Linked DNA regions of Solitalea canadensis DSM 3403. The protein of the gene in region 3 interacts with the protein of the main gene of each other region in a pairwise test. Links are inferred from orthologs where the notes say so. Each region holds a gene or a part of one and is shown on either strand. Other genes may lie near its edges.

What was found.
Region 1: the proteins of pepT (region 3) and tpiA interact in binary tests that used the Escherichia coli proteins (3 or more experiments, as listed by UniProt). The link is inferred for Solitalea canadensis DSM 3403 from one-to-one orthologs.
Region 2: the proteins of pepT (region 3) and pepE interact in binary tests that used the Escherichia coli proteins (3 or more experiments, as listed by UniProt). The link is inferred for Solitalea canadensis DSM 3403 from one-to-one orthologs.

The regions. Positions count from the first base shown.
Region 1 is NC_017770.1:960,679-969,022, forward strand. The notes cover bases 2,651-5,637. They hold tpiA (triose-phosphate isomerase), read left to right. Parts: upstream 2,651-3,749; coding sequence 3,750-4,526; downstream 4,527-5,637. Other genes in these bases: SOLCA_RS03835 (putative sugar nucleotidyl transferase), read left to right, coding at 2,651-3,659; prmA (50S ribosomal protein L11 methyltransferase), read left to right, coding at 4,614-5,450; SOLCA_RS03850 (N-acetyltransferase), read left to right, coding at 5,488-5,637. Also shown: mce (methylmalonyl-CoA epimerase), read left to right, coding at 1-55; SOLCA_RS03815 (GNAT family N-acetyltransferase), read left to right, coding at 163-597; SOLCA_RS03820 (type B 50S ribosomal protein L31), read left to right, coding at 782-1,030; SOLCA_RS23895 (helix-turn-helix domain-containing protein), read left to right, coding at 1,136-1,561; SOLCA_RS03830 (IS3 family transposase), read left to right, coding at 1,561-2,427; more of SOLCA_RS03835, read left to right, coding at 2,484-2,650; more of SOLCA_RS03850, read left to right, coding at 5,638-6,249; SOLCA_RS03855 (DUF1572 family protein), read left to right, coding at 6,259-6,702; SOLCA_RS03860 (UDP-N-acetylmuramate--L-alanine ligase), read left to right, coding at 6,785-8,146; SOLCA_RS03865 (GxxExxY protein), read left to right, coding at 8,192-8,344. UniProt on the Escherichia coli protein: Involved in the gluconeogenesis. Catalyzes stereospecifically the conversion of dihydroxyacetone phosphate (DHAP) to D-glyceraldehyde-3-phosphate (G3P).
Region 2 is NC_017770.1:845,254-853,550, forward strand. Bases 3,114-6,053 are described here. They hold pepE (dipeptidase PepE), read right to left. Parts: upstream 4,971-6,053; coding sequence 4,257-4,970; downstream 3,114-4,256. Other genes in these bases: SOLCA_RS03440 (hypothetical protein), read left to right, coding at 3,114-4,105; SOLCA_RS03450 (DUF4249 domain-containing protein), read right to left, coding at 5,041-5,913; SOLCA_RS03455 (TonB-dependent receptor), read right to left, coding at 5,918-6,053. In the rest of the region: SOLCA_RS03425 (dihydroorotase), read right to left, coding at 1-710; SOLCA_RS03430 (DEAD/DEAH box helicase), read left to right, coding at 855-2,213; gliding motility protein GldC, read left to right, coding at 2,276-2,611; more of SOLCA_RS03440, read left to right, coding at 2,888-3,113; more of SOLCA_RS03455, read right to left, coding at 6,054-8,275. UniProt on the Escherichia coli protein: Hydrolyzes dipeptides containing N-terminal aspartate residues. May play a role in allowing the cell to use peptide aspartate to spare carbon otherwise required for the synthesis of the aspartate family of amino acids.
Region 3 is NC_017770.1:5,113,581-5,121,725, reverse strand. Bases 2,048-4,835 are described here. They hold pepT (peptidase T), read right to left. Parts: upstream 4,170-4,835; coding sequence 2,925-4,169; downstream 2,048-2,924. Other genes in these bases: tnpA (IS200/IS605 family transposase), read right to left, coding at 4,471-4,835; recQ (DNA helicase RecQ), read left to right, coding at 2,048-2,792. Outside these bases: SOLCA_RS21640 (ABC transporter permease), read left to right, coding at 1-114; SOLCA_RS21635 (shikimate kinase), read left to right, coding at 116-619; more of recQ, read left to right, coding at 675-2,047; more of tnpA, read right to left, coding at 4,836-4,935; SOLCA_RS21615 (phosphoribosyltransferase family protein), read right to left, coding at 4,941-5,447; SOLCA_RS21610 (hypothetical protein), read right to left, coding at 5,526-5,900; 23S rRNA (uracil(1939)-C(5))-methyltransferase RlmD, read right to left, coding at 6,095-7,501; SOLCA_RS21600 (carcinine hydrolase/isopenicillin-N N-acyltransferase family protein), read left to right, coding at 7,616-8,145. UniProt on the Escherichia coli protein: Cleaves the N-terminal amino acid of tripeptides.

The DNA.
Region 1 (8,344 bases), 4.2 Mb from region 3 along the record:
GCACCCAAAATCAACGAATGGTGTGTTGGTTGAATTATGTCAAAGTATTTACTAATTAATCCAAAATAAAACTCGCCGCCCTGCCGTTTAGTTCTATATAACTATAATAGAAGTTGCTGTTCTCATAGTAGAACTGTAACTTAAATCTAAATTTTACCCACGTTGATCTGGAAATTAAAATCGTTTGAGGAGCTGAATGTAAATGAGCTGTATGCAGTTATTCAATTGCGTGAAGATGTATTTATTGTTGAACAAAACTGCCCGTTTTTAGATTGTGATGGCAAAGACCCGCAATGCTGGCATTTAATGGGTTGGGCTGATGGTAAATTGGCAGCGTATACACGGATTGTACCCCCTGGAGTTATTTTTGATACTGCCTCAATTGGTCGTGTGGTAACTAGCAGAGAATTTAGAAGACATGGAATCGGAAAAGAATTGATGGAAAAGTCAATTGAAGAAGCCGAAAACTTAGGTTATAAAAACCTGACCATAGGAGCTCAATATTATCTGTTAAAGTTCTACCAAAGCTTCGGCTTTAAGGAGTTTGGTGAAATTTACCTGGAGGATGGAATTGAACATGTGCATATGAAGAGATGATTTTTTAGTCCGTGGTCCATAGTCCATAGCTTGACGTCTGAATTACTGTATAAATAAAAACTTAAGTAATATACTATGGACTATGGTCTATCGACTATGGACACTATTAAGAAAAGTAAATATAATTTGCACATCATATTGCAAAGTTCTATATTTGCACCTCATTTAAAAATTAAGTGCGAAAATGAAAGCTGATATCCACCCAAAAAATTATAGATTAGTAGTGTTCAAGGATATGTCGTGCGATTACGCATTCCTTACTAAATCAACTGTTGATACTAGAGATACCATCGTTTGGGAAGATGGAAATGAATATCCATTAGTAAAATTAGAGATCTCTGACAAATCTCACCCGTTCTATACTGGTAAGATGAAGTTAGTAGATACTGCAGGTCGTATCGATAAATTCAAAAACCGTTACGCTAAAAAATAGTTCCGGTTTACATGATATAAAAAAGTCCACTAATAGTATTGGTGGACTTTTTTTATTTTTGAAGTGTCCCGTCCTGAAATAGCGATACACAAAAAAAGAATCGTTATGGAAACCAAGCATTATGAGAAACGAAGTCAACGAGATTACAGTATGTCGTTTAAGCTTCAAGTCGTACAGGAAGTAGAACAAGGAGAGTTATCCACCACAGGGGCCCAGCGTAAGTATGGAATCCAGGCCCGTTCCACCATAGTGAATTGGTTACGAAAATATGGTAACTTGGACTGGGAAAATCAAACACCTTCGAATATGCCTAAAACCCCGGAGCAAAAGATTCTGGAACTTGAGGCCAAGGTAAAACTGCTGGAGAAACAGAAAGCCACCCTGGAGCGTCAAGCCTATGTAGCTGACAAGAAAGTGATCATTTTCGATATGATGATCGATCTTGCTGAACAGGAATATAAAATCGACATCCGAAAAAACTTACCACCCGAACAATCGATCGATTTAAAGAACAAAACCAAGAAACCTTAGTGTTTTCCTGTCATTTGTTCGGGATAGACAGACAGGTTTATTACCGTAAACTCAAAAGAAAGGCCATCAAACAACATAAGGCAATGAAAGTGATGAATCTGGTAAGGAGCAAACTAATGCACATGCCCAGGCTGGGCGGAAAGAAGTTGTACTGTTTATTGAAGGAAGACCTAAAAGCGCTAAAAATAGGGCGAGACAAGCTTTTTGACATCCTTAGGGCTAACCATTTACTAGTGCCTCCTAAGCGGAGCTATCTGGTTACTACCAATTCGCATCATCGGTTCAGGAAGCATTCCAATCTTATTGCAGAGATGGAAATTCATCGACCCGAGCAGGTATGGGTGTCAGACATTACTTACATTGGCAAACGAGATAAGCCTTGTTACCTGAGCTTGGTTACCGATGCTTATTCAAAGAAAATAATGGGTTATTATGTAGCCGACAACCTGAATGCGGAAAGCAGTTTACAAGCATTGAAAATGGCTATTAAACAACGAGTGTATAAAACAGCACCCTTGATCCATCATTCAGACCGAGGGCTTCAATACTGTGCCCAGGACTATCAACATGAATTGATCAGTAATAAGATAAAATGCAGCATGACCCAGCATTCCGACCCGTATGAGAATGCTGTTGCTGAACGGGTAAACGGTATATTAAAACAGGAATTTAGGATTGATACTCATTATCTGGACTTAAAGACAATGAAAACTATTGTAAAAGAGTCTATTGATATTTATAACAATCAACGTCCGCATTATTCCAATTTTATGCATACGCCTAATCAGATGCACCAGCAAAATGAAATTAAAATGAGAACCTATAAAACAAAAACTAGCAGCAAACTTGAATTTGCTGCTAGCTAAAATTGTACTTTTATTTACCTTTAATCCTGTATCATTATTCCAGGACTAGACAAAGAATGCGAAACTACATATTGTTCGACGATGATACTCATCATCGCTTACGGCCTTTGACATTCACCCGTCCGGTATCTGAAATTCGGCTTGGGATATTAACCATCCGCCAAAAATGGGAGCTTTATTTAAAAACTACCGTTTCGTATAAAACAGAAGTCCATTTACAAGAAAAATACCCGATAGTTCTTAGCTCAGAGAATGTATTTATAAATGCTTCCTTTTTACCTGATGAAGCTATAACAGAGCAGATTAATAAGCTTAAACCGAATGAAGCAATTAAAGCAGGTGGTAAGCTGATTGCTGTTTGTCTTGCAGAAACATCATCTGACTTCAACCATACTCTTTATTTAAATAGCGCCGCCGAAATACAGTTAACGTCATTGTCTATTAATTACCCTGAGCATATTTTTCTGTTTAATAAACAAGCGCTGATTGATGATTTTACCCTGATAACTAAGGGGCGAATTTCAGCTGCTGTTCCGGAAGGAACGCGGGTGTTAGGAGATAGTTTGTTTATTGAAGAAGGTGCAAACGTTAATTTGGCTACCATTAATACGCAAACAGGTCCGGTTTACATTGGGAAAAATGCAGAAATAATGGAAGGTGCACTTATCAGAGGACCTTTTGCTGCCTGTGACGGGGCGGTTGTTAAAATGGGCGCAAAGATCTATGGAGCAACTACCTTGGGGCCCAATTCGGTTGTTGGAGGCGAGGTAAAGAATTGTGTAATAATTGGCAACTCAAATAAAGGGCACGAAGGTTACTTAGGAGATTCTGTAATAGGAGAGTGGTGTAATTTAGGGGCAGATACTAATAATTCTAACCTAAAAAATAATTTCGGATCTGTTAAAGTTTGGAATTATGCGGATGCTGATTTTCGTGATACTCAACTGCAAAAATATGGTGTTATTATGGGCGACCATTCCAAAACATCAATAAATACAATGTTAAATACCGGTTCGGTAATTGGGGTGGGATGTAGTATTGCAACAACAGGTTTTCCTCCTAAATTTGTTCCCGATTTTACATGGCATCAGAACGAAGTTTACTCTGTTTTTCAGTTGGAAAAGTTTTGGAAAACCGCTTTAGAAATGATGAAAACGAAAAAAACTGAGTTTAATGACGAAGAAAAGCGTATACTTGAATACGTTTATTCAATAAGTAGAAAAGGCTATTGATTAGTCTTAATTTGCTGATATATAGCTGATAAAAAAGATTCCTCTTCGGAATAAGTTAACACGAAAACACACAAACTATTTTAAATACAAATGAGAAAGAAAATCGTTGCAGGAAACTGGAAGATGAATAACGATTTACAGGAATCGTTGAAATTATTTTCTGAAGTAGCCAATATGGTTAAAGATGAAGTAAGTAATGACGCAGAAATTATTGTTTCAGCCCCGTTTACTAATATTTATGCGCTAGATCAGTGGAAAAATGGGTCTGATATTCACGATAAAATCAAATTATCTGGTCAGAACTGTTGTTGGGAAGAGTCGGGTGCTTATACCGGAGAAGTTTCTGCAAAAATGTTGAAATCTATCGGAGCTGAATATGTTATTATCGGCCACTCTGAACGTCGTCAGTACTTTGCTGAAACGAATGCGTTGCTAGCTAAAAAAGTAGATTTAGCTTTGAAACATGAGTTAATTCCGATCTTCTGTATTGGTGAAACTTTGCAGGAGCGTGAGAAAAATATCCACTTGGATCTTATTAAAAACCAACTTCAAGAAGGTTTATTTCACTTAATTAAAAGTGTAGTAAAAACAGTAGTTATTGCTTATGAACCAGTTTGGGCTATTGGAACAGGATTAACTGCAACTCCTGAGCAGGCTCAGGAAATTCATGCATTTATCCGTCAGTTAATTGTAGAAGGTTACGACGAAGAAACTGCAAATGAAGTAAGTATTTTATATGGTGGAAGCTGTAATCCTTCAAATGCAGCATCTTTATTTTCACAAAAGGATATTGATGGTGGATTAATCGGCGGTGCCTCTTTGAAATCACGCGATTTTACAGATATTATCAAAACTTTTAATTCTTAGTTCTTTTTTGTTTCTTGTATCACTGATTCATTTCATGTTTAATGCTGTGGATCAGTGATTTTTTTATTTAAATGCGCTCTGTGTTTCATGAATTATTACGAATTAGTATTTACCGTAGTTGACCCTGAAGGGTTTGTAAAAGATCTACTTATCGCCAGTTTATCAGAAATTGGTTTCGACACTTTTGAAGATACCGAATCAGGTTTTAAAGCCTACATCCAGGCTGAACAGTTTAATGAGCATCTGGTTAGCGAACAGTTATCGGATTATAAAGATCAGTTCAATTTTTCTTACGAAACCAACCTTATTCCACATAAAAACTGGAATGAAGTGTGGGAAAATAATTTTGAACCTGTAATCGTTGCCGACAAGCTGTACATCCGTGCAACTTTTCATCCTGCGCGTGCTGAGTTTCCTATGGAGATTGTTATCGACCCTAAAATGGCTTTCGGTACCGGTCATCATGAAACGACCTATTTAATGTCGGAGTTCTTGTTACAGACAGAAGTAGAAGGCAAAAAAGTGCTTGATATGGGATGTGGATCGGGTATTTTGGCTATTCTGGCTTCAAAACTGGGTGCTGAGGATTTACTTGCAGTAGATATTGATCCTATCTGTGTGAGCAGTAGTATTGAAAATGCCCAACTAAACGAGGTTGACAACATGAAAACAGGGTTAGGTGATATCGATCAGGTAAATGATACTGGTTTCGATCTAATTTTGGCTAACATCAATCGTAATATCTTATTAAATCATATGTCGCATTATGCTGCTATGCTGGCTGATGAAGGAGAGCTGATTATGAGTGGCTTTTATGAGACTCCCGATCTGGCAATCATTCAGGAAGAAGCTGCTAAATATGATTTGAAATATATCAGTCATTATACCCGTAATAATTGGGTTGCAGCAAAATTTGTAAAGTAGTTGCAAATAAGATTGCCGGTTGGATAAACTTTTGATTATGTCCCAATTAATTAATCTGACTGAAGAAAATATTTGCAACGAGCATATCTGCTGTGCAATTAGCGATAAGAAATGTGCTAAAGGCTACGAATTAAAAAAGGAATGGCTGAAAACACAATTTGAAAAGGGGTATCGTTTTCAAAAGGTTGATGTAAGGGGAAAGGTGTTTATTGAATACATTCCAATTGAAGAGTCGTGGTTGCCATTTGATGGACAAAATTTTATGGTGATCAATTGTTTTTGGGTATCAGGGCAGTTTAAAGGTCAAGGGTACGGTAAGCAATTGTTGGAGCAGTGTTTTAAAGATGCTGTTGCTATGGACGGGGTTATTGCTATTACAGGTGATAAGAAGAGAGGCTTCATGAGTGATCCGACATTCTTTAAACACATGGGCTTTGAGATTATCGATGAAGCTCCTCCTTTTTTTAAGTTATGGGGAATCAGATTCAATCAAAATGCTGATTACCCTAAATTTAAAGAAACTGCCAGAAAAGGTTCTTGTTCAAATACGGAAGGGATTACAGCTTACTATTCTGATACGTGCCCGTTTACTGACTATTACATTGGTCAGGAGCTTCAGAAATACGCTAAGAAAACAAATACACCTATTCAAATCATTAAAATTGATAGTAAAGAAAAGGGGCATCAGATGCCTATTCCATGGATTATCAGCAGTATTTTTTATAAAGGTGAGTTGATAACATTGGAAATGAAACCGGAGAAACATCTGGATAAACTTATCGGAACATCGCATTCTTAAATTATTACCATGATACAAACCGTAAAATCAATTTTCGTCAGAGATCTTCAAAAACTAAAAACAGAAATTGAATCTTATCAGCAAGAGAAAAATATCTGGTTGGTACGGGATAATATTGCTAACTCTGCAGGGAATCTTTGCTTACACCTGGTGGGTAATCTTAATCATTTTATTGGTGCTACATTGGGAAATAGCGGTTATATTAGAAATCGTGAGCTGGAGTTTTCACTAAAAGATGTTCCTCGCACAGCGTTGATTAGTAAGATTGAAGGCACGATTAAGGCTGTTGAAAACGGTTTAGATCAAGTTGCTGATGAACAATTGCAAATGGATTATCCGATTATTGTTTTTAGTGAAAAAACGAGTACGGAGTTTATGCTTTTTCATCTGTTAACACATTTGTCTTATCACCTCGGACAAATAAATTACCATCGAAGATTATTGGATAAATAATTTCTATCAGAATTTTTAACGAATGGATTGTACCAAACCGAATATAATCCGATTTTCGTTTTCTCAATAGCTCAACAATTACATGAACGTACATTTTATTTCAATTGGCGGAAGTGCAATGCACAATCTGGCCATTGCATTACATAAAAAGGGATATAAGGTTACCGGATCAGATGATGAGGTTTTTGAACCTTCAAAGTCTCGTTTAGCAAAACACGGATTGTTGCCAGAAAGTATCGGGTGGAATCCGGAGAATATTCACTCCGAGCTAGATGCTGTTATTTTAGGTATGCATGCCCGCGCCGATAACCCTGAGTTGATCAAGGCAAAGGAGTTGGGACTTAAAATCTATTCTTATCCTGAATATATTTATGAACAATCAAAAGACAAAACACGTGTGGTAATTGGTGGTAGTCATGGTAAAACAACCATTACTGCAATGATTCTTCATGTATTGCATCAATGTAATGTTGATTGTGATTATTTGGTTGGTGCACAATTGGCCGGTTTTGATACCATGGTTCGTATTACCAAAGATGCTCCGGTAATAATTATTGAGGGCGATGAATACTTGTCGTCACCGATCGATCGTCGCCCGAAGTTTCATTTGTATAAAGCCAATTTGGCAATTTTAAGCGGTATTGCCTGGGATCACATTAATGTATTTCCAACTTTTGAGAACTATGTTGAGCAGTTCAAAATCTTTTTGGACACTATTGAGCCTAAAGGCTTTTTAGCTTATTGTGAGTTGGACGCTGAATTAAAAAAACTAGTTCAAAGCTATCCGAATACTCATTTTGAAACAGTTGGGTATGGCTTGCCTAAATTTAAGGTAGAGAATGGAGTTACAACTTTGTTAACTGCGGACGGTGATGTTGCAATAGAGGTTTTTGGCGAACATAACCTGATGAATATGAATGGTGCCCGTTTAATCTGTAATAAATTGGGCGTTTCGGATGTCGAATTCTATAAAGCAATCGCAAGTTTTAAGGGGGCTTCAAAACGTTTGGAGCTGGTGGCTAAAAATGATCAAACTGCAGTATATAAAGATTTTGCCCACTCTCCTTCGAAGTTAAAGGCCACCACAGCAGCAATGAAGGCTCAGTTTCCGGAGCGAAAATTAATCGCAGCAATGGAATTGCATACGTTCAGTAGCTTAAATAAGAATTTTCTAAAAGAGTATGATGGATCGATGGCTACTGCAGATGAAGCATTGGTTTATTTCAATCATCATACAATTGAGCATAAAAAATTGGAACCTATTTCAGAAGAACAGGTGAAAGAAGCGTTCAATTCGGATAATATCCAAGTATTCACCGATTCAAAAAAGCTGGAGACTTACCTCTTGGCTCAAAAATGGAAAAATGCCAATCTGCTGTTAATGAGTTCCGGCAATTTTGATGGTATTGATTTTAAAGAATTAGCAGAAAAAGTGCTTAACTAATTGTTAAGAACTTTTTTTTTAACTAATCGTTAGCTGTTATATATAATGAATAAATTAAAATTGAAGGACCTTGTTTACAAGGTTAATGGAGCTGCTATTGAGGTACACAAAGCTTTGGGTCCTGGTTTGCTGGAAAGTGTTTATCACAAATGCCTGATGCATGAGTTGCAATTAAGGGGTGTTGATTTTTATCCGGAA
Region 2 (8,297 bases), 4.3 Mb from region 3 along the record:
ATATGTAAAATATGTAATCGGGTGTTGAATTTCTGTGCAAGATCAATTGCCTTACTGGATGAAATATAACAGGCCTCTGCACTTCTAATCAGTGGATGCATTTCAATGGTAATACGCTCTTCTGTAAATTCTTGTTTAAATCGTTCGAGATTATTACGGATAGTTGCTTCATCCTCACAATGGGTAGCAATTAACATCGGAACTTGAGAGAAAATACCTTCCAATGTCTTTTCGTTGTCAACAAGCATATTTCCTGTTGATGAACCCATGAAGACTTTTATACCACAAACATTTTTGTTATTCGTTTTAAGTACCTCCTCCATGTTATCATTTCCTGCTCCCATAAAAAAGGAGTAATTGGCCAATGACGAATGTGATGCGATCTGATATTTTTCTGCTAATAATTCCTGCGTAAGTGTATTAGGAACTGTATTTGGCATTTCCATATAAGAGGTAATACCGCCCGCTACAGCCGCTGCTGATTCAGACGCAATATTTGCTTTATGAGTTAACCCGGGCTCACGGAAATGTACCTGATCATCAATACAACCAGGAAGTAAATATTTCCCTGCTGCATTTATTTCAATAGTGGCCGTTTCATTTATTGATGAATCGATCTTTTCAATAAAACCGTTTTTAACTAAAACATCAGCCGTAAATTGTTTGCCTTCATTTACAACAGTCGCATTCTTTATAAGGATAGAACTCATGGCGCAAAGGTAAAAAGATTTGAGATAAGAGAAGTGAGAAATGAGATGTGGATTTGAGACCCAATTACTTCTGTGTTGTGTAGTATCTCGTGTTCCAAATCTGAAATCTAACAGCTAACAAAAAATAAATGCTAATTTTGCGGCATGTCCAAAACTTTCGAGGATTTTCAGTTTAACCGCCAGATTTTGAATGCAATTGAAGAATCGGGTTATACTACTCCAACATTAATACAACAAAAAGCGATCACACCCATTTTGTCAGGAAATGACTTGATGGGGATTGCGCAAACGGGAACTGGTAAAACAGCTGCCTATGTATTGCCAATGGTGATGAAGCTAAAGTATGCACAGGGAAACGATCCTCGTGCATTGATTTTAGTTCCAACGCGTGAGCTTGCTTTGCAAGTGCTTGAAGCAACTCAAATTTTAGCAAAATATACTGATTTACGTATCACTGCAATTTTCGGTGGACTTGGTCCAAAAACGCAAATTGAAACGATAAAGAATGGTGTGGATGTGCTAATTGCTACTCCGGGTCGTTTTATGGAGATTTATCTGAAAGGTGATCTTGTGGTAAAACACCTGAATTATTTCGTAATTGATGAGGCCGATAAAATGATGGATATGGGGTTTATTCCTCAAATTCATAAAATATTGGAGGTAATTCCACGTAAACGTCAGAATTTGTTGTTTTCGGCAACCATGTCGCAACGAGTGGAAAATTTAGCGGGTGATTTCTTAAAGTTTCCTACCAAAGTAGAAGTAACGCAACAGGCAACTCCGGCAGAAACGGTGACCCAAGTGCTGTACTACGTTCCAAATATTAAAACCAAGGTTAACCTGATGATGCATTTATTGCAGAATCAGGAAGAGGTAAGTAAGCTGATCGTATTTTGTAAAACAAAAACAACAGCAGACAGTATTTCAAAATATCTTGTACGACAATATGGAGAAGAACAGGTAAGAGTAATACATGCTAATAAAGGGCAAAATTCTCGCATCAATGCCATTAATCAGTTCAAGAATGATGATATCCGGATTTTAGTTGCAACTGATGTGGCTGCACGTGGTTTGGATGTATCGGATGTGAGTCATGTTATCAATTTTGATGTTCCGCTAATTTATGAAGATTATGTTCATCGAATAGGGCGGACCGGGCGTGCTAACAAAACAGGAGATGCGATCACTTTTTGTACGGATGCGGAGAAGATGCACATCGAAAAAATTCAAAAACTGATCCGTCAGCAGATTCCTGTTGCCGACATCCCTTCAGGTATTAAGGTGGCGGAAACTCCTTACGACGAACGTCAAACGATGGCGCGAGAAATAGACGAACAAAAACGTAAGGCAGATCCAACCTTTAAGGGTGCCTTTCACGAAAAGAAAAACCCGTTTGCGAAGAAAGCAGAAAAAACAAAAAAGGAACAAAAACGTTCCTATACCGATCCTAAAAGTAAAGAAGCTCGTTTTGGGCCAAAGAAAAAAGGGAAGGGTAAGCGATAATAATTGCACATAATCAGTGTAATCAAACAATAAAATAATCGGTGTAATCCAAAAAATAAATAATGAAAAAAGCAGAAATTAAGTTAGCCATCGAATTAGATGATCAAAATATTCCGGAAACGATAACGTGGGAATCAACTGATAATGAAAAGAAAGAAGCGGTTCCGGCAAAAGCGTTTATGTTGGCTATCTGGGATCACAATTATCAAAATACATTAAAAATTGATTTGTGGACTAAAGAAATGCCTGTTGATGAAATGAAACGTTTCTTCTATGAAACATTAATGACCATGGGAGATACTTTTCAGCGTGCTACAGGTGAAACTGCTATTGTAGAAGATCTTCGTGATTATTGTGCTCACTTTGCTGAGAAAATGGAAGTGACTAAACAGTCATAATTGTAAAAATATTAGTGCAAGAAAGGCGTAATTCTTTGATAAGACATTACGCCTTTCTTATTTATCATTGCTGAACCGATTTAAATAGTGTTTAAATAAATATTCTACCGTTAAACAAATTTGCCTAAATAGTTGTTTAATTGCTTTTTCTTTAACTTCATTTATCTTTGCAACCAATTAGGCAATTAAAACATCTATAGCCTTAAACAAGTAATGCATTATTAATTACAGTTTAAGCAACAAACCAATTTCGTCTATCAATTACTAATTACATAAATGAAAAAACAATTATTTGTATTAACTGCCGCTGCAATTGTAGCATTATCGGCATGTAAAAAAAGCAATAACGGCAGTAATGAAACTCCTGACGACTTCTCTCTTCCTTATTCAAACCTACCTGTTGAAGAGCAAAAGAAAGGCCTTGAGAAATCTGGAATTAACTTTATTGATCAAATTACTGAACTTCCAAGTGTTGAGGCGGTTGATGTTATCGAGCATTTAGCAAGTTTAAATAGTCCAACAATTGGTGAAAACTCATTAACTAAATTGGTTAGCGCGGTGTTGGCTGCTAAACAAAAGCAATATGATAAAGTAATGGAAGAAACAGGTGGAGTACCCGTTGATCCGGCTGAAACTACTGCTTTATCTGAACTTTTCGGTGTTTATAACTGGAACGCTCAGACAGCTGACTGGGATAAAGTTGCTGCAACAGACCGATTGGAGTTAAATTTTCCAGCATCTCCAAATGCAACTGGTAACAATGCGAAGTTTGTAATGACTTACAAATCTTCAGGTATTTATTTTGTGGATGGAAGCGATAAAACTGAATTGCCATCGGAAGTTAATGGTAAATTAACGGTTGGTACCAAAGAATTATTGACTTATAAATCAACTGCAGCTTATAAAGCTGATGCAACTCCAACTGCAACCAGCTCAACATTAACACTTGGTGCTTATGTTGTTTCTGTTTCAGCAAGCAATAATGGTGCAGTAGCTGCAAGCGATTTCAGTATTAAGAAAAATGATAAAGTATTGATCGCAAGTTCCTCTAAAGTTGATGGAAATACCGGTTCAATTAGTGGTAATGAATCAGCCGATGAAATCGTAAATAATGCTAATACTTCGTTCCAGGTAATGAACTTAAAAATTGCAGGTAAAGTGGATGTAAAAGCACTTTCTAAAGTTGAGAACAATACACAAAATGAGGCAGCTGCTAAAAAGTATGCTGAGGCAGTAAATGCGAACAGTGCATTAGTAGCTATTAATACGGATGATAATACTGTTTTTGCTAAAGTTAAATGCTATGCTAAACAAGGTGTTGAGATTTCTTATGAATGGGATGGTACAAACTGGTATGCTAAAGAAACTAAAGTTTGGAAACCTGCATTTAAATTACAATTCAAAGATGGCTCTTTAATGGAAGTTGGAACCTACTTCGAAACCGGTTTCGATAACTTTATTGATAAAGTGAATGAATTTGTAGAGAAATTCTAATCATTGATAAAAACTATAAAAAGGCCTGTTTGAATGCTCAAACAGGCCTTTTTATAGTATATGACGAGGTAAGTTGCTCCAGAGGAGCATATACTAAAAGTATTTACTCATATTTGCTTCAACTATCTGTATTGTATCACTCCGATATCGATTATTTCAATAAAAAAGTGAAATCATCAGCCTTGTCAAGCTCCTTAATTTCTTCATTCTTTTTGAAGAGGCGAACTGATTTTTGACCTTCTAAACGAATGGTATTATTCTCTATATAAAACATACAACCTTCCCTTAACCCTGCAACATATTTATCAGGATTAGCGGTTACATATTCAAGTATTCGTTGCTCCCTGGTTTCTCCTGCATGATTATCAGGGTGACTATCTAAATAATGAGGGTTGATTTGAAAAGGGATCAGGTTTAAGGCATTAAATGACTGCGGTTGAACAATAGGCATGTCATTAGTAGTGCAGATTGTCGGACAGGTAACATTTGTTCCTGCACTCCAACCTATATAAGGGGTACCTGATTTAACTTTTTGTCTGATGGCCTCTATCAAGCCCAGCTCTTGCATGTTTTTTAATAAATGAAAGGTATTTCCTCCTCCAATTACGATTGCTGAGGCGACTTCTACAGCTTGCACCGGATCAGGGCTTGTATGAACCGATGTTACCTTAACGTTAAACTCCGAAAATCGTTCCTGCACTTTACGTTGATACTCCTCATATGAAAACGTTACTGCAGCAAACGGGATGAAAAGCACCTCGTTTACGCTATGCTTTTTTAGAAAATCAGCAATAAAGCTTTTTGGATATTCCAGGTATTTTTCTCCTGCATTAGTAGAATTGCTGAGTAAAAGAAGATTAAGCATGATAAAAATAATAAGGTTTTGGTACCGCGAACTTACGGAGTAGAATTTTAAATTGAAGCTTAATTTACTACTACTTATTTAGTGGTTTTGCAATTAGTTGATAAACAGAACTTCCATAACCGCACCAGATGCCCAATGCAGGTCCCTCAATATTAGTAGGGATATCAGCAACCGAACCTGCAAATGGGTTTCCCTTGTTTAGTTGTTGTTCATGGTATTTATTCCAAAACAAATAACCTTTTTCCGGGAGGGTGCTAAGCTTTACAAAAACGGTGTCGCCAATTGGGTAAAATACCTGTGTTTTATTTTGAAGGTAGGAGTCGGGTCCCCTGTTTATTTGTATTCTGGTGCTTTTTCCATTAAAATAATGGTCGTCCATAGCTGAACGTAAGGTTGGAATAAATTTCTTATTGGTACTTTTTATTAGCGTTGAAATTCGATAATAGTTCTTTTCTGCAGCGTTATCCGTAAATTTAACATTGAGTTGTGCAACCGTATCAATGTTAGGAACAGCTTCAAACCACACGTCATCAAATTCAACCGGAGCAGGAATGGTTGTTTCAGACTTTAGCGTAATTCCTGCATACTCAACGGTTAATGTGTATCGTTTCCCGATTTCACCCTTTAATTCATTGCCTTGGTAAATAAAGGGAGGGAAATAATTATTGTTGATTTTTCCGGTGAGTACTTCTGTTTTTTCTCCGTCGCTAACCGTAACTTTTGCCCATCTGATCATGAGTTCCTTTAAAGTAGCTGAATCGAGGGTAGAGAAGAACGGAGCATTATGTGTTAATAGCACCACCGGGTAATCATCGTTTTCTATCCATCCTTCAACAACAAATTTCGGACTATAATTGGGGGTGTCGTCATACAAATTACTGGCACATCCGCAGATAAAACAGCTGAATAATAAAAAGTATACTAGAATTGCAGAACGTTTCATGGTATTAAAATTTAAAGTTCCAAGCTACTGATGGCAGCATTCGCAGCAAAGAAACCGGTTGCTTGGTGATCTGTACTTTGTATTTTTCTAAATCTCCTTTGGCAATAAAGAAAACATACATTGGATTATCCTGGTTGTAGGCATTGTAGATTGAAAAATCAAGACTGCTTTGGAATCGCTTAGAGCTCTTTAGCTGGTATTTTGCTGAAATATCTAACCGATGATAGTCTGGCATTCTGAATGAATTATACGGTCCATATTCATTTACAATATTACCGTCGATAATATAACGAGCAATAGGAAGTGTAAATGCATTTCCGGTATTGTAGGTAAAGGAGGCAGATAAATCCCATTTTTTATTGATGTTGTAAATAGCGACCAAAGAAGCATCATGACGGCGGTCGTATTTTGCGGCAAACCGCTCTCCATTATTTATTCCATCAAACTGCCGGTCTGTTTTTGAAAGCGTATAACTCAACCAACCTGAAATCTTCCCTTTTTTCTTTCGTATCTGGAACTCAGCACCCATCGAGCGACCTGATCCGAAGAGTAGATTAGTGTCGAAATTGGAATTGTCAATCAGATTAAACAGACTCTGATTTAACTCAACCTGACCTGCCATTGATCGATAATAGAGTTCAACAGCACCTTCATAATTATTATGAAATAGGTTTCTATAATATCCACCTGAATACTGATAACCTGTTTGGTTAGGGATGTTTTTAGAGGAAGAAACCCAGAAGTCGGATGGGAAGTTAACTGCCGAAACGGTTAGTAAATGGATAAACTGATTCCTTTTTTCAAACGAAAGCTTAACTGATGATTGATCATTCAATAGGTAACGCAGTGTAAATCGTGGCTCTACTACATTGAACTGTTTAATTAATTTGTTAGAAGCAAAAAGGGTAGTGTCAGTTTGATTATTGCCAACCGATTGAACCAAGGAATAGGGGCCTAAGTGCCTATAATTGGTAAACCTTAATCCTCCGTTTATTGATAATTTATCAGATAGTTCGAAATCATCCTCTATAAAAACGGCTGCTTCGTGTGTGTAATAACGATTTACAGGTCCGGTTTCAAATTTGGTGTCGCCAGAAATGATCTCAGGTTTGTTAGGAAGCAAGTTGTGATAAGTGTATTGAATACCTGCACTCAACTGGTGCCGGTTAAGTGTATATCTAAGTAGGTTTTTATAGTAAAGATCAGTAATTCCCGAAGTAAATTTCCCACTATAAGCATCCTGTGAGGCACTGAAATCTAATTGATAATTACTGTAACCGATGAGCTGATTAAGATTAGTTTTATCATTAAACTGATGCGACCATGAAAGAGCTGCTGCATCATTTCCCCAATACATCGAATTTTGCATGTTGATGTTGGTTAAACCCAAACCAAAATCGTCTCGTCCCGAATACGCAGTAAATGACAATAAATCTTTACCGGAAAGTTTCGAAACAAAATTCAGATTAAGGTCGTGAAAATCGTACTTAGGATTTTTAAGTAATTTTTGTCCTGATCCTAGTTGGTTGTATACGGGCCAAACAGTAAGATTTAAAAATGTTTGACGAACTGCTACATTTAAATAAGTTGAGGACGAAAACGGTATAGCTGCAGCTACTTTACCATAAATTAATCCAACAGTACCGCTTATGGTAGTTTTTTCGGGGACAGACTTAAACGTATTTACTTTTAAAACCGACGATAAGCTTCCGCCATACTGTGCAGAAACACCTGATTTCATCAAGCTGATATTGTCAAAGCCATCGCTGTTAAAAACGGAAAAGAAACCGAGTAAGTGCGATGGGTTATAAATCTGGGCATCATTGTATAAAATAAGGTTTTGTCCGGATGACCCACCACGAACATATAAGCCTGAATTTGCTTCACCACCGTTTCCGATACCAGGCATTAATTTTAATGTCCGCATGGGATCTGCCTCTCCCAAAAAAGTTGGCAACTTTTTGAGTTCTTTTTTACTCATTTCTATTACACCGGTTTGAACCTGTGACACTGCATTACCAGTCGTGTTTGCATGCACTTCCACTTCTTTAGTTTCAATAACTAGTTTTTTTAGACGGACGACTATACTTGTGTCATTTGTAACAGTTAACGTAAATTGAAGGGGTTGGTAAGCCAAATGATTAGCGGTAAATTGATGTTTGTGGTTTGAAATCAGCGTAGTTTTAAATTCGCCTTTGTTACCAGAGGTTAATTTAATAGCGCCTATTGTAATGGAAACATTAGAAATAATCATCCCATTTTCTTCATCTATTACAACACCACTCACACTGCTTTTAGTTTGTGCAAATAGTTGAAGGCCCAGAAAAGATAAAATAAGGGCAATGGTTATTGGTTTAAACATTAAGAAAAGGTAGCGTCAATAC
Region 3 (8,145 bases):
GATTTCCCTGTTGTTATGGGCTCCATTCTGTTCTGTGGGTTCTTCTTTGTAGTATTAAATATTTTGGTCGATATACTTTACGGAGTACTCGATCCGAGAGTGAGGGTAAGATAATATGAAAGTTTTCCTTATTGGTTTTATGGGGGCCGGAAAAACCACCTTTGGTAAGAAATTGGCAAAAAACCTTAATTATCCTTTTTTCGACCTTGATCATTTAATTGAAGAAATTACAGGAGGTACTGTTGGCGAGTATTTTGCAACACATGGTGAAATAAAGTTCCGAGAGTTGGAAAAGGATATTCTTCAAACACATCCTTTTCCAGAAAACTACGTACTCTCAACAGGTGGCGGGGCACCTTGTTTCCATGACAATATGGACTGGATGAATAAAAATGGTCAAACCATCTATCTTCAACTTTCGCCAAAAGCATTAGCTACTCGTTTAGAAAATGCCAAAGAACAACGCCCTTTAATTAAAGATTTAAAAGGCGATGACCTGATTAAATTCATTGAAGAGCGACTGGAAGCCAGAGATATACATTATAAAAAAGCTCATTTTATAGTCGATGGTTTAAATGTGCACCCCGAAATAATTGCTAATTTAATTAGCAAAAACTAAAAACAAAAGACTATCTTGGCGCCGTAGTTTCTACCTAAAAATCTATTTTTGCGCCATGATTACAGCAGCCCAGTCTGTTCTAAAAGAATATTTCGGATATGATGAATTCCGTCCTTTACAAAGAAATATCATCCAATCCATTCTCGATAAAAAAGACACGTTAGTATTAATGCCCACAGGTGGAGGAAAGTCCATTTGTTTTCAGGTACCTGCATTACTTTTAGATGGATTGTGCGTTGTCATCTCTCCGTTGATTTCGTTAATGAAAGACCAGGTAGATGCATTGCGCATAAATGGTATTGGAGCTGCCTATCTAAACAGTAGCCAGAGTTTCGAAGAAGAGGAAGTGGTTATTGAAGATTGTATTAACGGAAATATTAAGTTATTATACTTATCACCCGAAAAATTAAAATCGAGCATACCAATGCTTGGTCGTTTTAATATTCAATTATTAGCAATTGATGAGGCTCATTGCATCTCTTCGTGGGGGCATGATTTTCGTCCTGAGTATACTCAGCTAAGTATTTTAAAAGAACGATTTTCGGATGTACCAATTGTAGCATTAACAGCTACTGCCGACAGGGTTACCCGAAAAGATATTATAAGGCAGTTAAATTTGCATAAGCCGGCTACATTTGTTGCCTCTTTTGATCGGCCTAATTTAAATTTAGAAGTAAAGACAGGGATTAAAACGCGTCAAAAAGACCAGGAGATCGTTCAGTTTATTCACTCTAAACCCAACCAATCAGGAATTATTTATTGCCTAAGCCGAAAAACCACGGAAGAGTTGGCCGAAAAGCTTCGCGAACATCAGGTAAACGCAGCAGCTTATCATGCCGGAATGAGTGCTGATGACCGTAATGAAACCCAGGAAGATTTTATCAATGATCGGGTTCAGGTTGTATGTGCAACAGTGGCTTTTGGAATGGGAATCGACAAATCAAATGTTCGTTGGGTAATTCACTATAATTTACCTAAAAACATTGAAGGTTATTACCAGGAAATTGGACGAGCAGGTCGTGATGGACTTGAAAGTGAAACCATTCTCTATTATAATTTAGTTGACATTGTTTTACTAACCCAATTTGCCGAACAAAGTCAGCAACGTGAACTTAACCTGGAGAAGCTTAAACGGATTCAACAATTTGCGGAAGCCGATATTTGTCGAAGAAAGATTCTGATTAATTATTTTGGAGAAAACTTTGAAGATAGTTGCGGAAATTGTGATGTATGCAAAAATCCCCGAAAGCATTTCGATGGCACATTGTTAGTGCAAAAAGCATTATCTGCCTTATTGAGGATGAATGAATCTGTTGGAATAACAATGCTTATCGATGTTTTAAGGGGTTCGCACAAAGCCGAAGTCCTTGAAAAGGGCTTTGATAAAATTAAGACCTATGGAGCAGGAAGCGATTTAAGTTTTAATCACTGGCAGCAATTTATCATGCAAATGCTCAATCTGGGCATCATTGAGATGGCTTACGATGAAGGCTTTAGCTTAAAATCAACTGAACTTGGTAAGGAAATATTATTCGGAAAGAAAACAGCTGACCTTGTTTATCCAGTAGTCAGAGAGGTTAAGAAAACACAGACAATTCCATTAGATGATATAACACCAGTTGTTGAAACCACAGACGATAAATTATTTGAAGCATTACGCCGACTGCGGCGAGAATTTGCGGAAAAAGAAAAAGTTCCTGCTTATTCAATCTTTACCGATGCTTCATTGCGGCAAATGGTTGCTGAAAAGCCACAGACTGAAAATGCCTTGTTATCTATTTCGGGTATCGGTCAACGAAAAATGGAGAAATATGGCACTCAGTTCATTGAATTAATTACCAATCATATTAACCGAAATGGGAGTGGCTCCAGAACAAAAGGAGATACATTTAAGGAAACGCTTTACCTGTTAAATAAGAATTTCACGCCTGAAGAAGTAGCTGCGAACCGGAAACTTTCACTTCAAACAGTGTTTTCGCACATTTCGGCCTTATATATTAAAGGAGATAACATCGACCTATTACAATTCGTAAGTTTAGACGAGATTGAACGAGTTCGCTTAGCGCATAAAGCAACCGGAAGTGATAAGCTAAAAGATATTTTTGATTTTTTAAGAGGAGAAGTGGAATACCACAAAATCAGGTTAGCACTGGGATGGATAGAAAGGAAATAAGATAATTTGGGAAATTTGAGAATTCGCCTTTGCTATATGGAACAATTGAAAAATTGGAATTACTGATGAATTTTTGAGGATTTAGGAATGAACTATTTTCAAATTCCTAAATCCTCAAATTCCCAAATTAGGCTAAATTTTTTCCTCCCACACGCTTGCAATATTAACAATCGTCTCTACCGCCTTTTGCATGTCCTGTACAGATGCCCATTCATGTTTTGAGTGAAATGCATGTTCACCTGCAAATACATTCGGACAAGGCAAGCCCATAAATGATAAGCGAGAACCATCTGTTCCTCCTCTAATACTTTGTAATTTTGGCTCCATACCACTACGCTTAATACCTTCTAATGCATATTCTATTACTTGAGGATGCTGATCCAACACTTCCTTAAAGTTTCTGTATTGTTCACTGATCTTGATCTCGAATTTTGAGAACGGGTAATTAGCTATCACTTTTTCAGCAATTTGTTTAACTACATCCTCGTGTTTAGCAAGATTTGCAGTAATATGATCGCGAATGATAAAGGAAACACTTGCTTCTTCCACATTTCCCTGGATACCTACAGGATGAACAAAACCTTCTTTTCCTTCAGTAGTTTCAGGTGACAAATGATCTTTTGGCAGAGCTGCAACAATTTCTGAAGCAATTTTGATAGCACTTTCCATTTTACCTTTTGCAAAACCGGGGTGAGCACTCACTCCATAAATGGTAATCTTTAAACCATCTGCCGAGAAAGTTTCATTTTCCAATGAGCCTAAGGTTTCGCCATCAATCGTGTAACCAAAATCTGCTGCAAGTTTTTTCATATCGACATTATTTACACCGCGACCAACTTCTTCATCGGGAGTAAATAAAATACGAATCTGACCATGTTTTACTTCCGGATGCGCCATCCAATAATTGGCAGCATCCATAATTTCCGCAACACCAGCTTTATTGTCGGCGCCTAATAATGTGGTTCCGCTAGCTGTAATAATATCATTTCCAATCTGATCTTTTAGATCCGGATGATCAACCATTTTAATAACCTGGGTATTATCATCAGGCAAAACAAGATCTTGTCCTTGGTAATTCTTATGAATAATTGGCTTTACATTTTTCCCACTACAATCCGGAGAAGTATCCACATGCGAACAGAAACAAATAACGGGAACTTTCTTTTCGGTATTAGCCGGAATCGTTGCATATACATAGCCGAAATCATCAAGATGAGCATCAGCAACGCCCATGGCTTGCAACTCCTGAACTAATATTTTGCTTAAATCTTTCTGCTTTTCAGTGGTCGGTGAAGCAGTTGAACTGCCATCACTTTGGGTATCAACCTGTACATAACGCATAAAACGTTCAACTACAGTAAAATTATAATTATTCATAAGGGTAAAAAGGATTATCTAATTTTTGATTCTACCTACTGTTCCGCCCCTCCGGGGCTCAAACTATTATTTAATTAATCCATAAGCCTCCTAAGTATGAGCTCCATTCGGAGCAAATCTAAGAAAAGTTGACTTTGGCAGCTAAGAGGCTAATAAATAGCTACTAAGGCATGGCCTTTCAGAGTAGACTTCTATTGTCTAATTTATTGAACTCCATTGGAGCAAGCTTCAGAGAAGCCAAACCTTAATAGTGCAATAGCTTTACCTTGATTTAGCTCCGGAGGAGTGACACTTGACGTATTCAGGATTCTACCCAATCGAAAAGGTATTCTTCATTATAGGAAACATCAAACCTTCGTAATAACTCTAAATATTCATCTTTAAACGATTGGTGTTTATGATGTTCTGGCTGCTTGATAATATAATTGACTACCTTATCTACCTGCGATTTTGAATAAGAGAAAGCACCAAATCCTTCCTGCCAACTAAATTTGCCAACAACCCATTTATTTAATGATATGAAGGAAGATGACGCCGATTTTATATCTCGCACCAAGTCAGAAATAGTAGCAGAGGGGGATATGCTTATCAATATATGTACATGATCTGGCATGCAATAAATAGCATATAACTTCTGTTTCTTATTAGAAACAATCCCCGCTATATACTTTTCAACCTTTTCTCTGAAAGACTCATGAATTAGATTAGCACGGCCTTTTACGGTAAAAATTACATGAACAAATAATTGAGAGAACGTATTAGCCATTTTCCTTACACCAAATACACCGCATCCTCCTGTCCTTCAACACCCAACACAACATCAATATGTTCTTGGGCTACGGTAGAAAGCTCCAGACCTACAAAATCTGTATGGATTGGGAATAATTTATGGCTTCTATCTACCAATACAACCGTCCTTACTTTTTTGGTTGGAATATTCAGAAAAATACCCAAACCATAAACTAATGTCCGCCCGCTATTCAGCACATCGTCTACCACCACTATCACTTTATCAATACACTCTTCAATTGCAACATCAGTCTTGGCCTCTAACGAACTGCTATCCTTCTTCAATTCAATATTTACCAGTTTAACCTTTAACTCGCCTATCGATTCGATTTTCTTCTTTAATCGCTCGGCAAGTGTATTCCCACGGGGAATGATACCGGCCAAAACAATTTCTTTTTCTTCGAAATTGTCTTCCAAAATTTGATATGCAATACGATCTATCTTTTGCTGGATCTGTTTTTTATCCAGTATCTTAATTTTTGTACTCATGGGCAAAATCAAAGAGTTAAAAATAATGGTAAATATTTAATGGGCAAAAAAGAGCATTTAAAGTTTACACATTAATAATTACTTGTATGGATAAAAAACAAAATTGGCTCCTTCAGGTACTATGACAAACAAACACATATACGCTTCCGGATCTTTATAATTATTTACAAAATATTCCTCACGTTCTTTTGCAATTACGTTCTTTTCAATGAACTCTTCTAAAGTAGCGGCATTTATATTCCAGCTTGTTTTAAGTTCCTTACTGTTTAAAATCATCTGACCAAGGCTCACCTCATGTTGATGAGCAACGAAGATCGGGTAATCAGAAAGTTTTGCTTCCAAAATATCCGCAGCAACTTCTCTGATTGATTCATTGTATAACTTAAGGTCTTTTTCCAAGCTCACCAAAGGACTAGGACCTTTTTGCGGCTGATCAGAATTTTCTAACTCCATAACTATTTATTAGGATTACACAGATTCCATTGAATGATTACGCTGATTGTTTTCATCTCTGTGTGTTACACCTTATCTTTTTTAGTAAAACAACATTCTCCTTCTAATCAGAATTTTATATTTCCATAGTAAAAGGAAAAGTATCACTTGTAAAGACGGCAAGGGCATAAACCATTGCGGCTTTGCGTGACCTCTTATCTTTTTCTTAGTAAAACAACATTCTCCACGTGAATTGTTTGCGGGAACATATCAACCGGTTGAATTTTCACTACTTCATACTTTTCATTCAACAGTGCCAAGTCTCTTGCTTGCGTAGCCGGATTACAGCTAACATACACGATTTTCTCTGGTTCCATTTCGTTGATGCGCGCCACAACATCTGCATGCATTCCAGCTCTAGGCGGATCAGAGATAACAACATTGGGTTTTCCATGCTGAGCAATGAAATCTGCATTTAAAACATCTTTCATATCTCCTGCATAAAATAATGTATTATCAATTCCATTGATTTCAGAATTGATCTTAGCATCCTCTATCGCTTCCGGAACATACTCAACACCCACAACTTGCTTTACTTTCTTTGCAACAAAATTAGCAATTGTCCCTGCCCCGGTATAAAGATCGTATACCAATTCGTCGCCTTTAAAGTCGGCAAAATCGCGGGTTATCTTATATAGGTTATAAGCCTGCTCAGAGTTAGTTTGATAGAATGATTTGGGAGAAATTTTAAATTTAATCCCTTCCATTTCTTCAAAAATATGGTCACGGCCTTTATAGGTAACCACATTTTGGTCAAAAATGGTATCGTTCTTTTTTTGATTAACCACATAAGATAATGAAGTAATCTGCGGGAATCGATCTGCAACATAATCCATCATTGTATTAATAACAGATTTACTTGCATGCGCAAACACCACAATTATCATCAATTCGCCTGTACTTGCCGTACGGATGATCAGGTTACGTAGTTGTCCTTTATGCTCCTTCAAATCATAGAACGACAATTGATTTTCAAGTGCATAAGCACGAATCGCATTTCTAATTTCATTAGAAGGATCTTGCTGCAAATAACAATGCTGAATATCGATGATCTTATCAAAGCGCAAAGGAACATGAAATCCTAGTGCATCCTGTTCTAAGTTAGCTGCATTTTGCATGTCTTCTTCCGTAAGCCAACGCTTATTGGAAAAAGTATATTCCATTTTATTTCTGTAATAAGTCGTTTTCTCAGATCCGAAAATAGGGATCAATGATTCAGTACTTATGCCACCAATACGCTCCAAAGCATCAACAACTTGCTTCTGTTTAAATTTAAGTTGACCCTCATAGCTCAAATGCTGCCATTTGCATCCTCCACAAACACCGAAATGAGAACAAAAAGGCTCTGCACGATATTCTGAAGGTTTATGAAGTTTATCGATTTTCCCTTCAAACAATTGCCTTCTTCTGTAATTTACATTGATATCTACAAAGTCGCCAGGAACAGCCTTATCAACAAAGATTACCCGATCATCATGTTTACCTATTGCACGCCCATCATGAGCAATGTCCACAATTTCCACGCCCTCAGCTATGTAAGGTTCAAATTTCTTTTTTGCCATCAGGCTGCAAAAGTACGATTTTTCAGACGGTTGTTAAACAGCGTTATGATTACGCAATCAGTAATATCAATACATTTCAATAACTTTAATGATAATTTCAACAAGTCTGACAAAATGAGACAATTAGTATTAGTCCTAAGTCTTCAATTAATAACCTCATTAACCAGCACAGCCTGCTCTATCTTGTATTTTATTGACAAAACTACAGGCAAAATCTATGCAGTTAATAATGAAGATTATTGGTACAATGTGAAGCCTTACATCAAAATCATGCCTCCGAATAAATCGGAATTAGGGAGATTATGGTATGGATGGGATGATTTTGCTCAAGGCGGAATTAACCAATCCGGATTATTTTTTGATGGAGCGGTAACCCCCAATCAAAGTACACCCAAAGGTTGCAATAAACCTAAAGGCAATTTAGGTGATGAAATTTTGGCTAAGTGCAAAACCGTAGAGGATGCCCTGACATTCTTATCGGCCAAAGATATTTGTTTGTCAAACGGACATTTGCTATTTGGTGATAAATCTGGCAATGCGGCAGTTATCGAATGGGTAAAAGGAGAGAAAAAGGTAATAAGAATAGCCAACAACTATTTAATGGCCACCAATTTCTTACTATCAGATACTGCTGCAGGCAATTA